Regions from separate parts of the Shewanella sp. SM95 genome, predicted to be linked through region 1. Evidence: predicted binding sites of a transcription regulator. Region 1 holds the regulator's gene; the other holds the start of a gene.
What was found. Region 1 encodes sigma-54, which starts transcription at its own class of promoters, with help from an activator protein. Its sites were predicted from a motif close to GTTGGCACGNNNNTNGNNT; they were not measured.
Positions count from the first base shown of each region.

Region 2: a site for sigma-54 is predicted at 3,581-3,599, ahead of glnA (glutamate--ammonia ligase). Genes of this name have one in related genera too.

Region 1 is NZ_JAKKSE010000018.1:67,080-74,948, forward strand. It holds gene lptA (lipopolysaccharide transport periplasmic protein LptA) at 1-377, shown strand, start outside; gene lptB (LPS export ABC transporter ATP-binding protein) at 374-1,105, shown strand; gene L5M29_RS17700 (RNA polymerase factor sigma-54) at 1,213-2,691, shown strand; gene hpf (ribosome hibernation promoting factor) at 2,720-3,007, shown strand; gene ptsN (PTS IIA-like nitrogen regulatory protein PtsN) at 3,010-3,453, shown strand; gene rapZ (RNase adapter RapZ) at 3,450-4,304, shown strand; gene L5M29_RS17720 (HPr family phosphocarrier protein) at 4,291-4,566, shown strand; gene mgtE (magnesium transporter) at 4,817-6,181, shown strand; gene L5M29_RS17730 (molybdate ABC transporter substrate-binding protein) at 6,261-7,097, opposite strand; gene L5M29_RS17735 (OmpA family protein) at 7,363-7,869, opposite strand, start outside.
Region 2 is NZ_JAKKSE010000015.1:132,950-140,818, reverse strand. It holds gene L5M29_RS16165 (hypothetical protein) at 1-702, shown strand, start outside; gene L5M29_RS16160 (hypothetical protein) at 885-1,757, shown strand; gene glnA (glutamate--ammonia ligase) at 2,084-3,493, opposite strand; gene typA (translational GTPase TypA) at 4,505-6,316, shown strand; gene L5M29_RS16145 (GGDEF domain-containing protein) at 6,709-7,734, opposite strand.

The DNA of each region.
Region 1 (7,869 bases):
AAATCCAAGCAAATGAACTGCGTGCATTTTCCGCTGAAGGTGAAAATAGCAAAACTTTGGTCGCCACAGGCAACCCTGCTACGTATAGCCAAATATTAGACGATGGTCGCCCAGCATCGGCAAGCGCGAAAGAAATTCGTTACGATATGGCAAGCCGCACCTTAACACTGAAAGGTATGGCGTCATTAGATCAAGCAGGTAGCCAAGTTACAGGCAATTTAATCCGCTATAACATGATTCAACAGAAATTGATGGCCGAGAGTACTGGCAGTGGTGACGATCGCGTGATCACTATTATTCAGCCTGAAAACTATCAAGATGATGCTAAATCAGACGCTCCGGCGGATAAACCTGTAAAAAAGCAGGACTCTAAATGACCCAAATCACCTTAAGAGCACAAAATCTGGCAAAAAGTTACAAGAGTCGCCAAGTGGTTAAAGACGTCAGTCTGACGGTAAAAACCGGTCAAGTCGTTGGCCTACTCGGTCCAAACGGTGCCGGTAAAACCACGACCTTTTACATGGTTGTCGGGCTAGTGAAGAGCGATAAGGGGCATATCTTTATCGACGATGATGATTTAACCGCAGATCCTATGCATCTGCGTGCCCGCAAAGGCATAGGTTACTTACCGCAGGAAGCCAGTATCTTTCGTAAGCTAACTGTTCATGACAACATCATGGCCGTACTGCAAACTCGTAAAGAACTTAAAAACGAAGAACGAGAAGAAGAACTAGAACATCTGCTCGAAGAGTTTCATATCACCCACATCCGTGACAGCCAAGGCATGTCATTGTCGGGTGGCGAACGTCGTCGCGTCGAAATTGCGCGGGCTTTAGCCGCTAATCCTAAGTTCATTTTGCTCGATGAACCGTTTGCCGGCGTCGATCCTATTTCGGTTATCGACATCAAGAAGATTATCGAACAACTCAAAAGTCGCGGCCTTGGCGTACTGATCACAGACCATAATGTCCGCGAGACATTAGATGTATGTGAACATGCTTATATTGTGAGTCACGGAAACCTGATTGCCGAAGGAACTCCAGCAGAGATCTTAGACAATCAGCAAGTTAGGGCTGTGTACTTAGGTGAACAATTCAGGCTATAGTTAATCGAGCGAAGCCTATGGAGACAATTTATACCGCCATTAGGCTTCACTCAAAATGATAATAAGCGACCTCCTCCAACAATAATAACGTAGGGATCAGCGGTAACATGAAAGCGTCACTCCAGCTCAAACTGGGTCAACAGTTAACCATGACGCCACAATTACAACAGGCCATACGTCTGTTGCAACTGTCGTCATTAGAACTGCAGCAAGAGATCCAGCAAGCATTAGATTCTAATCCCCTTCTCGAGCTGGAAGAGGATCAATTCGACGCCACTAAACCCCCTGTAAACCAAACGCTATCCGATACGGATTTCAGTGAATCTAGCACTCTGCCACCAGAAAAAGACAGCTCCACCATAGACACGGCAGAGTCGCTAACCAAAGAATCCATGCCCGATGAGCTCCCCATGGACACCACATGGGATGAAGTGTTTACCGCCTCCCCAAACTCAGGCCCCGGCGGCAGTCGTGAAGACGATATGCCCTTCCAAGGCGAGACCAGTGAAGGTTTGTACGAACACTTAGAATGGCAAAAAAACCTCACGCCGTTTTCTGAAACCGATTTAGCCATTGCCACCGCCATTATTGATGCCATCGACGATCAGGGCTATCTCACCCAAAGCACTGAAGAAATTCTCGAAGCCATGGGCAATCCTGAAGTTGAGCTTGACGAAGTCGAAGCCGTACTCAAGCGCATTCAGCATTTTGATCCCATAGGCGTTGCCGCACGCGATTTAAGTGAATGCCTGCTGATCCAACTGTCGCATTTCGCCGCTGATACTCCCAACCTAGAAAACGCCCGCATGCTGATCAAAGATCATTTAGATCTGATCGCCGCCCGTGATTTTAGATTATTGATGCGTAAGACTAAATTAAAAGAAGATGAATTAAGGGATGGTATAGCACTTATCCAAACCCTCAATCCTCGCCCAGGTTTGTTGATCACGCCCAATAATGACGAATACGTTATCCCAGATGTGTCTGTGTCGAAGAAAAATGGCCGCTGGGTCGTTGAGCTTAATCCTGACTGCATGCCCAAAATCAATGTAAATCAACATTATGCTTCTATGGCACGCAGTACCAAAAACCAAGCCGATAGCCAATTTATTCGCGGCCATCTGCAAGAGGCTAAATGGTTTATTAAGAGCCTAGAAAGCCGTAACGATACTTTGCTTAAAGTTGCTAATTGCATAGTGCAATATCAGCAAGGTTTCTTTGAGTACGGTGAAGAAGCCATGAAGCCTATGGTGCTTAACGATATTGCCGAAGCGGTAGAAATGCATGAGTCCACCATCTCACGGGTCACAACTCAAAAATACATGCATACCCCTAAGGGACTTTTTGAACTAAAATACTTCTTCTCTAGCCACGTCGGTACTGACGATGGTGGTGAGTGCTCATCCACAGCAATCAGAGCCTTTATCAAGAAACTGGTTGCAGCGGAAAACCAGAAAAAACCATTAAGCGATAGTAAGATGGCACAACTTCTGGCAGAACAAGGGATCAACGTAGCCCGCAGAACCATTGCGAAGTACCGAGAGGCTATGCTTATTCCACCTTCTAATCAGCGTAAAAGTTTATAACCTACAGTGGATATCGGAGGACGTTTCTATGCAAATAAACCTAAGTGGGCACCATATCGAAATTACCGAATCGTTACGTGCATATGTAGAAGAAAAGTTTTCAAAACTTGAACGCCATTTCGAACAGATCAATAATGTGCACGTTGTGCTCAATGTTGAGAAAATGCAACAGATTGCCGAAGCGAGAATAAACCTCATAGGTGGTGAAGTTTTTGCTACTTCAGAGCATGCTGACATGTATGCCGCTATAGACGCCCTGATTGACAAGCTTGACCGTCAGGTTATTAAACACAAAGAGAAGTTAACAAAACACTAATAATGGAACTTTGTACCATACTGCGGCCGGAGTGCACTACCTGCGCCACTCCGGGCAGCAAGAAAAAGGTACTGGAACTCATCAGCGACTTAGTCGCTGCCCAGTACCCGACCCTCTCATCTCAAGAGATATTCGAAAGCCTAGTGGCGCGCGAAAAGATGGGGAGCACAGGTATAGGTAACGGCATCGCCATTCCACATGGTCGACTAGCCGATATAGATCAGCCCATTGCCATACTAATTAAGTGTGAAGAGCCGATAGCATTTGATGCTATCGATAAGCAACCTGTTGATATTTTATTTGCACTACTGGTGCCTGCAGACCAATGTCAGCAGCACTTAAGTACCTTGTCTTGCATGGCCGAAAAGCTGAGCGACAAGCAAATATTAAAGCAATTACGCAAGACGCATGATGAAACGGAACTCTATCAGGTAATCACTGGATGAAACTGGTCATAGTGTCGGGCCGCTCAGGCTCAGGCAAATCTGTCGCCCTTAGGGTACTCGAAGATCTCGGCTATTATTGTGTCGATAACCTTCCCTTGCCATTGATTGGCAGTTTGCTTGAGCAACTCAAAGGCAGTAACGATCTCGTCGCCATCAGTGTCGACGTGCGTAACATGCCTGAGCAGGATAAGGTCTTAGTGAAACAACTCGCTAGCCTACCTCCAGATACTGAGTTAACGAGCTTCTTCCTTAACTCCAGCGATAAAATTCTGCTCAAGCGTTACAGCGAAACCCGCCGTTTGCATCCTTTGTCGAAGAGCCGAGTCTCTTTGCAAGAAGCGATAAAGCTGGAGGGAAAACTGCTCGAGCCTATGTCAAAACTGGTCGATCACTACATAGATACGTCGAATCTGAATATCTATGATTTAAGCGACCAAGTCAGACAAATTCTCCTTGGTAGTGTCGATAAAGAACTCGTGATCAACTTCGAGTCCTTTGGCTTTAAGCACGGAATGCCCACCGAAGCCGACTTTATGTTCGATGTGCGCTTTCTGCCCAATCCCCACTGGGAGTTGGCGCTGCGGCCATTGACTGGCTTAGATGAACCCGTAGCTGAGTTCTTAAATCGTCAACCACTGGTTAATAAGTTCATCTGGCAAATCGAAAATTTACTGGAGACTTGGCTGCCGCACCTCGAGCGTAACAATCGCAGTTATTTAACTGTGGCCATTGGCTGCACAGGTGGACAGCACAGATCGGTTTACGTCGCAGAGCAATTGGCAAAACGCTTTAGTAACGGTAAACATAAAGTTTATGCCCGTCATCGAGAGCTCAATAATGCCAAAACTTGAACGTCAGATAACCATCTGTAATAAGCTCGGTTTACATGCCCGTGCCGCCACTAAGTTGGTGGTACTGGCTTCCGAGTTTGATGCGACCATCACCTTAATCCAAGGCGATAAACAAGCATCGGCCGCCAGTGTACTTGGCTTACTGATGCTTGAAACTGGCATGGGTAAAACCATCAAGCTGATCGCCGAAGGCCCAGATGCAGAGCCGGCTCTCGATGCTATTTGTGCCTTAATCGACGCTAAGTTTGACGAAGCCTGTTAGTTTCACTTCACACTAAGCACTTCATCGTTAGTTTCACTTCATGTCTAGTTTAAAAAACTTGCCATTCACACATGGCAAAACATTTGTCGCTCGACGATACAAGCCACAGGCGATTACACTAGCGGTCATTGCGCTGGCCTTAACCTTACCTTAGCCGCCTTAATCTGTGTCATCGACTGACGCTTAGTCACCGCTAAATCCTAGCCCAACACTAAGATCTCAAACCAATTTGCCGCACAATGGAGGACAAATGCCCGTAGATAATGCAGAAAACGATCACACCGGACATAGTCTTGACCAGTTAAACCAAGCGCTTAGCAGCGGCATGTTCGTGCATGTGCGCAATATGCTGCAAAAAATGGCCGCCTCAGATATCGCGCTGATCTTAGAATCATCACCGCCAAGTGCCAGACAAGTACTGTGGCAGCTCATCGATCAGGAACAAATAGGCGACATACTCGATGAGTTGAGTGAAGAACTCAAAGACCCACTTATCCGCAGCATGAGCCCTGAGCGAGTCGCGAAAGCGACAGCAAGCATGGACACCGACGATCTCGCCTATATTCTGCGAAGTCTACCCGACGCAGTTTACAAACAAGTGCTGCAGTCGATGACGGAACAAAATCGCCTGAGGGTAGAACAAGCCCTATCTTATCCAGATGAGACCGCCGGCAGCTTGATGAACACAGATACAGTCACCTTAAGACCCGATGTGAATATCGATGTGGTGCTGCGCTATCTTCGGCAAAGGGGCAACCTACCCGATACCACAGATACCTTATATGTGGTCGACAAACAGGACAAAGTCCTTGGCGGTGTTAGGCTGGCAGATCTGCTGACTTGCGCGCCAAGCACCACAATTCGCAATATCATGGATCCCAATATTCAAAGTATTCCGGTGAGCATGTCCGACAGCGAAGTCGCGCAAAAATTCGAACGCAATGACTGGGTATCGGCACCTGTCGTCGACTGTGATGGTAAGCTGCTCGGGCGTATCACAATCGATGACGTAGTCGATGTTATCCGCGAAGATGCTGAACATTCCATGATGGGTATGGCGGGGATGGACGGAGATGAAGATACCTTTGGTCCTGTACTAAAAAGTACCCTACGTCGCTCGCTCTGGCTCACCATAAACTTATTCGCCGCCCTGCTCGCATCGTCGGTCAGCAATATGTTTGAAGGCACTATTGAGCAATTTGCCACTATCGCCATCCTAATGACGATTGTCCCTAGCATGGGCGGTGTTGCCGGTAATCAGACCTTAGCGCTCGTGATCCGTGGTATTGCTTTAGGCCATATCGGCCAAAGCAACGCCCGCTGGCTTATCGGTAAAGAGCTATCTATTGGTTTTCTCAATGGCTTGATGTGGTCTATTTTAGTCTTTGTCGCCGTGTGGCTATGGAAGGATGATATGGCACTGGCGGGATTAATTGGTAGCGCCATGCTGATCAACATGACAGTAGCAGGGCTTGCAGGTGCGAGTATTCCATTGATTTTAAAAAGACTTAAAATCGATCCTGCCCTCGCTGGCGGTATGGTGCTCACCACAGTCACTGACGTGGTTGGCCTGTTCGCCTTCCTCGGGTTAGCGACGCTCTACTTGATGAACTAACGCTTTAACAGTTTGAGCTAATAACAAAAACGGCACCTCAAAGGTGCCGTTTTTTATCCCGCAGGAAAACTAAAGAAGGCTATTTTGCCGGAGGTTGGAAACCATAACTGCTCAAAATCGCTTGGCCTTTTGTCGATAGAATAAACTCAGCTAACGGCTTAGCGGCAGTATTAGCGCCTTGTAAAACCAGTAAACCATAGTCGGCACCCACGGCGAGCTCCTGCGGTAAGTCGATGATTTGTAAACTCGGCACTTCTTTTTTAGCCAGCACAGCATTAGTGCAATAGGTTAAAAAGATATCCGCTTGCTTGTTTTCCATCACCCAGCCATAGGGGTTGCGATCTTTAGGCGGTTTAACGCTCTCAGGGCCGCCCGCCAGTTGTAATGCCTTGGTCTCTAACGCAGCTTTCGCATTGGGTTTTACCGCTTCGGCCTTAGCAAAAACGGCCCAGGCATAATCACCCGCGGGGTCGGCTTTCGGGGTTGAGGTGCCGACTTTAATCTTAGGATCTAACAAGGTATCGAGTAACGTCGAACTCGTCACCTGAACTGTGTCTTGAGCAACAGCGCAGAGTTGATTACGGGCAAACATTTGCACCGCTTCGCCCTGACCCGAATCCACTAATGCCTGTGGATGTTTCATATTCGCCGAGGCAAAGATATCGACTTTCTCGCCCTCTTGAATGCGTTTTAACAATAAACCTGAGGGCGCATATTGCGCTACAACACTCATTTGCGACTGTGCTTGATAAGCAGTAATAATATCACTCATCGCAGCCTTTAGACTGCCTGCGGCGCGCAGTTCTATCGGCGCGGCTCCTGTGGTCACTTCGGCTTTCATCGGCACTCCTTGTACAGCCGTCACCATGATGACAGGACTTAAACTCAAGGCTACTAACACATTTTTGCTTATCATAGTCATATTCTCCTTTAGGCACTAAAAGTCATTCTTGTGACTTATTCCCATACAGAACGTGAAATCGATAAAGGGATCAAGCCGAACTCATCCCAAGGTAATTAGCAGTGATATGTTTGTGGTGCAGGTCACTCAAGGTGCGCTTCATAAAGGACAAATTGTCTAATTGAAGCACGGCAAGCTAATCACTCAATTAGCCCACCACTGAAAACAAAAAAGTCGCCCCTGGCGACTTTTTCAGCGAGAACTTTGTGCTTAGACCAGACTATTTACCCGTTGGTATTAGTATGATCTCAACGCGGCGGTTTTGTGCTCGGCCATTTGCATTGGCATTTGATGCAATAGGACTCGCTTCACCCATACCTTTTGATTTTACACGGGCAGAGGCAACGCCTTTACTCATCAAGTAATTACCAACTTCGCTAGCACGGACCTGTGACAGACGTAAATTGTAAGAGTCTGAGCCACTGCTGTCGGTATAACCTAATACGTTAAGCTGCGTTTTGCTGTATTCCTTGGCCACAACCGCCACTGAATTCAGCACGCGTTTAGCACCGTCACTTAACTCGGTTTGATCTACGCCGAAGGTCACTTCATTAGGCATATTCAAAATGATGTTATCGCCGTTACGGGTCACACTCACGCCCGTTGAGGCTAATTGTTGGCGTAATTTGGTTTCTTGCACATCCATATAATAACCAATACCACCACCGACTGCAGCGCCCGATGCAGCACCAATTAAAGCACCTTTACCGCGGTCGCTCTTGCTCGA
Region 2 (7,869 bases), on a different contig from region 1:
CTTTATGAGTGGGATATTCGGGTGGCGACTGTGTATGGTATGGGGTGGATCATGGTCCTTATTCCGTGCGGGATTACGGCTCTAGTTGGGTTGGTGACATATTGGTATGGATTTGAACAATGGTATTATTTTCTCATCATAGTGATGATTTTTGGGCCATTTATGCGCTACCTCTGGTTGGCCGACAAACAGTACCATTATCGGCTCACCACCGAGGGGTTGGTTACCACCTATCATGACGTTATTCCGGATGCCGCCTACGCGGTAGTGCGGGGGCTGGCTTGGTTTGGGGTAGTTGTTTGCATCGTCGGCGTGGCGTTGTTAGGCCCGGCCGCCTTGGTCGGCGCGGGTAGTTTTGCCGTGATGGCATTTTTCTTCACCGGTTTTAAAAATATAGAGACAACTTACGAGAGTTCTATAAAGAATGGGCATCGTCATTTGATTAAGGTAACGCGGAATCGTCCATTTATTGCCTGCCAATCGGATGTACGAACAATGGGCTTACGCGCAAGCATTCGTCTTCATTGCCCATTGGATAAGATGCACACCATCTTATCATTACTGATGACGCAGTTACCTGATTCTGAAATCCGTGTATTTAAAAATGAGCGCGTGTTAGATGGCGTACCATTTGCGTCATTTGAGTCAGGCGAACCTGCCCAACTGTCAGATTTCGCCCCTGAGAATACCCATGCCGTCTAACGCTTTCTTTCGCGCCTGTTATTGGCGTGAGATTCGGTGTCATCAGTGGCAGCTTTGCCACCAAGATGCTAACAGGCCTTATAGCGGCAAGATCGTCAAGAGTGAGAAGACATTAAGTACGAGCTGTGTGGATAGGTTAACGATGACCGTGCAGTCCGTGGGCACAGCAAAGGAATAGCTATATGAATAAGAGAGCAGCGCCGCTGCAGTTGGCGTCGACAGAGCAAGAGACAAAACTGTTGGACGACAGTCGGTATGAAGACCTGCCGCGCACTGAGTACCTGCAATTACCCCAAGAGGAGCAAAGCCGGCTCAATAAGCTACGTCAGCAGCGGGTGCGTGAGGCGCCCACGCTTTATGAGTGGGATATTCGGGTGGCGACTGTCTATGGTCTATTTTGGTTAACCTTCCTGATCCCGTGTGGTTGCTTAGCACTTATAGGGTGCTATTTGCTATCTGGCGATACTAGCTTGGGTATAGGGTTAATCATCATGGCTTTAATTATGTGCTTATCTGCTCGTTACCTCTGGTTTGCAGACAAACAGTACCATTATCGGCTCACCACCGAGGGGTTAGTTACCACCTATCATGATGCTATTCCGGATGCAGCCTATGCGGTAGTGCGGGGGCTGGCTTGGTTTGGGGTGGTGGTTTGTATTGTCGGGGTGGCCTTTTTAGGCCCAGCAGCGCTGGTTGGTGTAGGTGGAATGGCTCTGGGGGCATTTTTCTTTACTGGTTTTAAAAATGTAGAGACAACTTACGAGAGTCCTATAAAAAATGGGCATCGCCATTTGATTAAGATAACGCGGAATCGTCCATTTATTGCCTGCCAATCGGATGTACGAACAATGGGCTTACGTGCAAGTATTCGTCTTCATTGCCCATTGGATAAGATGCACATTATCTTGTCATTACTGATGACGCAGTTACCTGATTCTGAAATCCGTGTATTTAAAAATGAGCGCGTGTTAGATGGCTTACCATTTGCGTCATTTGAGTCAGGCGAACCTGCCCAACTGGTAGATTTTGCCCCTGAGAATACCCAGCCTAGTTGAATAAAGCGTGGACACTTAACAATAATGGCGCGGTAGTTAACTTCCGACTATATAGGTGGTTTTTCTGCTGCATCCATGTTTAGTTTAGATCGGTTTTTAACCATCTATCTCTATTGTTGCTGTTGTCGCGGTGTCTGGCGTGCCTTCTCTGAATGATAAAAGAGTGGTTGGCGATGATGCCTATTTAGAGAACAACGCGATGATTGAATCAGAATAAAAGTTGTATATACCTTCAAAATACAAAAAGCCCCGATAGCGTTGCTATCGAGGCTTTTATATTTTCTGTATAAATTACATAAAGCGAGCCGGTTGTATAGCGCTAGCCATTACAGGCTGTAGTACATTTCAAACTCAAGTGGGTGAGTTGTACGTGCTACGCGCTCAGCTTCTGCTGTTTTCAGTACGATATAAGATTGGATGAAATCTTCACTGAACACGCCGCCTTTAGTCAGGAACTCATGGTCAGCTTGCAGATTTTCAAGGGCGTTTTCTAATGATGTTGCCACTTGTGGGATTTCAGCCGCTTCTTCTGGAGGCAGATCGTACAGATCTTTGTCCATCGCTTCACCTGGGTGGATCTTGTTTTGGATACCGTCAAGACCCGCCATCAGCAGCGCTGCGAAACCTAAGTATGGGTTTGCATGTGGGTCAGGGAAACGTGCTTCGATACGACGGCCTTTAGGGCTTGGTACCACTGGAATACGGATTGATGCAGAGCGGTTACGGGCAGAGTAGGCCAACATAACAGGTGCTTCAAAGTGTGGCACTAAACGCTTGTAAGAGTTAGTGCTTGGGTTAGTGAAAGCGTTCAGTGCGCGAGCGTGCTTGATGATACCACCTATGTAGTACAGAGCCGTTTCACTTAAACCTGCGTATTTGTCGCCAGCGAACAAGTTAACACCGTCTTTCGCCAGAGATTGGTGAACGTGCATGCCGCTACCGTTGTCACCAACGATGGGTTTAGGCATGAAAGTCGCAGTCTTACCGTAAGCGTGTGCCATGTTGTGCACTACGTACTTCAGAATTTGGATTTCATCCGCTTTCTTAGTCAAGGTGTTGAAGCGAGTGGCGATTTCGTTTTGACCTGCAGTCGCCACTTCGTGGTGATGCGCTTCAACCACTTGGCCCATTTCTTCGAGCACTAAACACATAGCGCTACGTAGGTCTTGTGATGAGTCAACCGGTGCAACTGGGAAGTAACCGCCTTTAACAAATGGACGGTGACCTGTGTTGCCGCCTTCGTAGCTAGTGCCTGAGTTCCAAGCCGCTTCTTTAGCGTCGATCTTAACGAAACAACCTGACATGTCAGTACCGAAACGGACATCGTCAAATAGGAAGAATTCTGGTTCTGGTCCAATCAATACAGTATCAGCGATACCAGTAGAGATCAGGTAAGCTTCTGCTTTTTTAGCAATTGAGCGTGGGTCACGGTCGTAACCTGTCATAGTACCGGGTTCAAGAATGTCACAACGGATCAGCGCTGTGGTTTCTTCGGTGAAAGGATCCAGTACAAATGTCGTTGGATCTGGCATCAGTACCATGTCTGATTCGTTAATGCCCTTCCAACCTGCGATAGAAGAACCGTCAAACATTTTGCCGTCTTCGAAGAAATCAGCATCTACCTGATGAGAAGGAATAGATACGTGCTGCTCTTTACCTTTAGTGTCGGTAAAACGTAAATCAACGAACTTAACTTCTAATTCTTCAAGTTGCTTTAAAACTGATTCAACTGACATTCTCAAGCCTCCGGTAGGGTAAAGGGATGCCCCTTCTATAATCTTTTAACTCAAGTGATTTATCTTGAGCCAAACTTACGAGCTATAAAGCGATATCCATGCCAATAATTTAACTTACTGATTAACATGATTTAAAATCTTTGTTGCACTTAATTGGATTCGCGTGTGCACCATAATGGTGCTTTTGTCTGTGGCATTTTGGTGCATTACTCCATTTTGGTGCGCACTGAATTGATTCATGCAAACCTTAAGCTGGGATGCACAGCGATAACATGCACCGCTTATATGGCACTGAGATGGCAATGACGCTTTGGCTTTCACTATCTCAGTAAGTACCGCCTCTGTGAAGCTCGCACATACTTGCAGCACTGCACGGGACTATTTATCACCGCATAACCGCCGCATAATTGTCATAAAACCACGCTAGTCTGTCCAACTATGCCACGCATTATCAATCCAATAGTGGTTTATTATCATATTATTAGGAAAGAGTTCGTTCTCATGTGCGAAATGTCTTTGCTGTTCACAGGCCAAGTGAAATCAGTGATGCGTAAGAAAGGTATCCCGTGACAATGAAGTGAGTCTTAATGTCATCGGGTGTAAACGCCAACATGAACGTTAGATTAAGTGTGCCGCAGAATTTATTGCAGTGTGTTCACGTGGTAATTTCTCTGTATCTAAGTCGATTTTGCTGATGCTTAAATCGACATTAGCAGTGCTAACATTGAATACGAAAAATAGCAAATTCAGCTGCTTAACTCAGATTTTTCCTACGAATATGGCAATTAAACAGAGCGTTAACTCTGGCTATAGAGGATTTCATTCAGTGGATGATTGGCGGAAATTACCCAAGGATTGGCGAATTGTTTTATAAGTGTTCAAAAATAATCCTGTGCGCCAAGGCCGCTCTGGAGTAGAATGGCACGCTTTTTATTGTGGTAGATCGAGCTCGATCACCATAACGAATTACTGAAATATCCCTATTTTTGTTTGATGGTAAGAGGTTTATCCGTGCTAGAGAATTTACGTAACATCGCCATTATTGCACACGTTGACCATGGCAAAACGACCCTGGTAGACAAGTTGCTGTCACAGTCAGGCACCCTTGCAACCCGAGGAGAAGCCACTGAGCGGGTGATGGACTCCAACGATCTTGAAAAGGAACGTGGGATCACGATTCTGGCAAAGAATACTGCCATCAAGTGGAACGACTACCGTATTAACATCGTTGATACCCCAGGCCACGCCGATTTCGGTGGTGAGGTTGAGCGTGTTCTGTCTATGGTTGACTCAGTATTATTGCTGGTTGATGCCGTTGACGGTCCAATGCCACAAACTCGCTTCGTAACGAAGAAAGCGTTTGCTCAAGGCTTAAAGCCAATCGTTGTTATCAACAAAATTGACCGTCCAGGTGCACGCCCAGATTGGGTTATTGACCAAGTATTCGACCTGTTCGATAACTTAGGTGCAACTGACGAGCAGTTAGATTTCCCGATCGTTTACGCTTCTGCGTTAAACGGTTTTGCAACTTTAGATCCGGATGTAGCGAGCGATGATATGACGCCGCTGTTCCAAACTATCGTTGAAAAAGTATCTTTCCCAGATGCTGACGCCGAAGGCGCGTTCCAGATGCAAATTTCGCAAATCGACTACAACTCATACGTGGGTGTTATCGGTATCGGCCGCATCAAGCGTGGTAGCGTGAAAACGAACCAACAAGTGACTATTATTGGCGCTGATGGCAAAACTCGTAACGGTAAAATGGGCCAAGTATTAGGTTACATGGGTCTAGACCGTACTGAAGTTGAAATTGCTAACGCTGGCGACATCGTTGCTATCACTGGTTTAGGCGAGCTGAAAATTTCTGACACTATCTGTGCCGTTGGTGCAGTAGAAGCTATGCCACCTTTGACTGTTGATGAACCTACTCTGACCATGACTTTCCAAGTTAATACTTCACCTTTTGCAGGTAAAGAAGGTAAGTATGTGACTTCACGTAACATTCTGGAGCGTCTGCAAACAGAATTAGTCCACAACGTGGCACTGCGTGTTGAAGAAACAGAAAGTCCAGATCGCTTCCGTGTATCTGGCCGTGGTGAATTGCATTTATCAATCTTGATTGAAAACATGCGTCGTGAAGGTTACGAGTTAGCCGTATCACGTCCAGAAGTTATTCTGAAAACTATCGACGGTGAACTGTGTGAACCATTTGAAACCTTGACTGTTGACGTTGAAGAAGAAGATCAAGGCACAGTAATCGAGAAATTAGGTACCCGTAAAGCTGAAATGAAAGACATGCAGCTTGATGGTAAAGGTCGTGTACGTATCGACTTCATCATCCCAAGCCGTGGTTTAATCGGTTTCCAAACTGAGTTTATGACAGCGACTTCTGGTACTGGTCTAATTTATCACTCATTCGACCATTATGGTCCGCACAAAGGTGGCGATATCGGTCAACGCGCTAACGGCGTATTGATCTCTAACGCAACGGGTAAGGCTCTGACCTTCGCACTGTTCGGTCTGCAAGATCGCGGTCGTCTCTTTATCGGCCACGCCGCTGAAGTATACGAAGGCCAAGTGGTTGGTATTCACGCTCGCTCAAACGATTTGACAGTTAACTGTTTGAAAGGTAAGCAGCTGACCAACATGCGTGCTTCTGGTACTGACGAAGCCCAAGTGTTGACTACGCCAATCACAATGACACTTGAGCAAGCGCTTGAGTTCATCGATGATGATGAATTAGTTGAAGTAACGCCTAAGAACATTCGTGTTCGTAAGAGACACTTGACTGAAAACGATCGTAAGCGCTTTAACCGCGGTTAATGCCAGTCTGTTAATTCAGGTGACACGCCCTTAAGGTGAGTCAATCGGTTTAAAAAGCCCTGCATAGGAAACTGTGCAGGGCTTTTTGTTGGGATAAATTGAGTAATGGGTATTATACCAATCACATTAAATAGCTGATCAGTTCAGAGCATCACAGGTATCTCAATCCAAGGCGCATTGACGCAGAAATGGTTATTCCCTTTTAAGTCAATGCAACACGGGAGTGGGATGCCTGTGTGGCTCCCGAAGGGCGGCTGATGTTCACTACATGGCAACGCGCTTTATACTGCGTTTAAGGCTTTCGACAGAGCACCACTATGCCTTCAAGCCTTCGCCTTGTCTAAAGCGCGTAGAACTCCCGCTGAATGAACAGATATTTAATACGATTGGTATTAGTAGTCCTCATCCATCACCCGTATGCAATTGCGCCCAGCGGATTTTGCGCGGTAGAGGGCGGCGTCCGCTTGGCGAACGAGTTCTAACGCATTTTGTTTGTTAGAGGGTTGCAGATAGGCGACGCCTGCGCTCACTGTTACAATCCCAAGGTCGGTATTTGCATGCGGAATGGCAATGGATTGGATCAGTTGATGAATGTGCTGTGCAGTCTCAAGTACGGTTTGATTATCGACATTCGGTAATAGAATGACAAATTCTTCGCCGCCGTAGCGAGCGACTAATTCGCCCGCTCTGCGACCGGACTGGGACAGTGTACTCGCTAATTGTTTAAGGCAATCGTCTCCGGCGAGGTGGCCATAGTGATCGTTAAATTGTTTAAAGTGGTCAATATCGAGCATGATGAGGGCCAATGATGAATTGCTCCTTTGCCCACGACTCCACTCTGTTTGTAACATCATGTCAAATAGGCGGCGATTGCCGATATTGGTTAAACCATCGGTATTGCTGAGTATTTCAAGTTGCCTATTGGCTTCTGCCAGTTCACTAGTTCGAGCTGTGATCATGGATTCAAGTTCGACGTTACGTTCCTCTAATCGCGCGATCGGGTAAATTTCCCCTTTGTGGGCTAAGCCGTAGGGGATGGATATGCCGCTGTGGACAATCATCCAGTCGTTGTTTTCTCGGTGAAATATCAACACTAGCCGTGCTGTCTCGCGGGAAAGCATAGGATTAGGGATAGGTAAGTGGATATGAAAAAAGGCAGTCACAACCACGAGGTTGTCGGCAAGATCTTGTAAAGAAAGATCTAACATTTCGATGTGGATTCGCTCAGGCACTTGTGCAAAGTCCTGACGAGTGATTCGCACCCATTCTTCCCTGCTGGTGACAAGCTGGCCACTGCTCCCTGCATAGCCGCTAAAGTTATCACTAAAGCGACGAGTTAGCCTGTCATCACGGGAGGCATACATCTCAATATATTCGTCAAATAACGAATGGATCAATTGCTGTCGGTCGGGTCGCATAGGTTAGCTCCGTTGGGGAACATAAAACCATTTTCCTAATATCCGTATAGGAATATTATCTGCGATAAAGTCTAGCTGTTGCCTGATTGTAATCAATTTTATGACGTATATATTAAAAATACTGCAGAGAGTGAT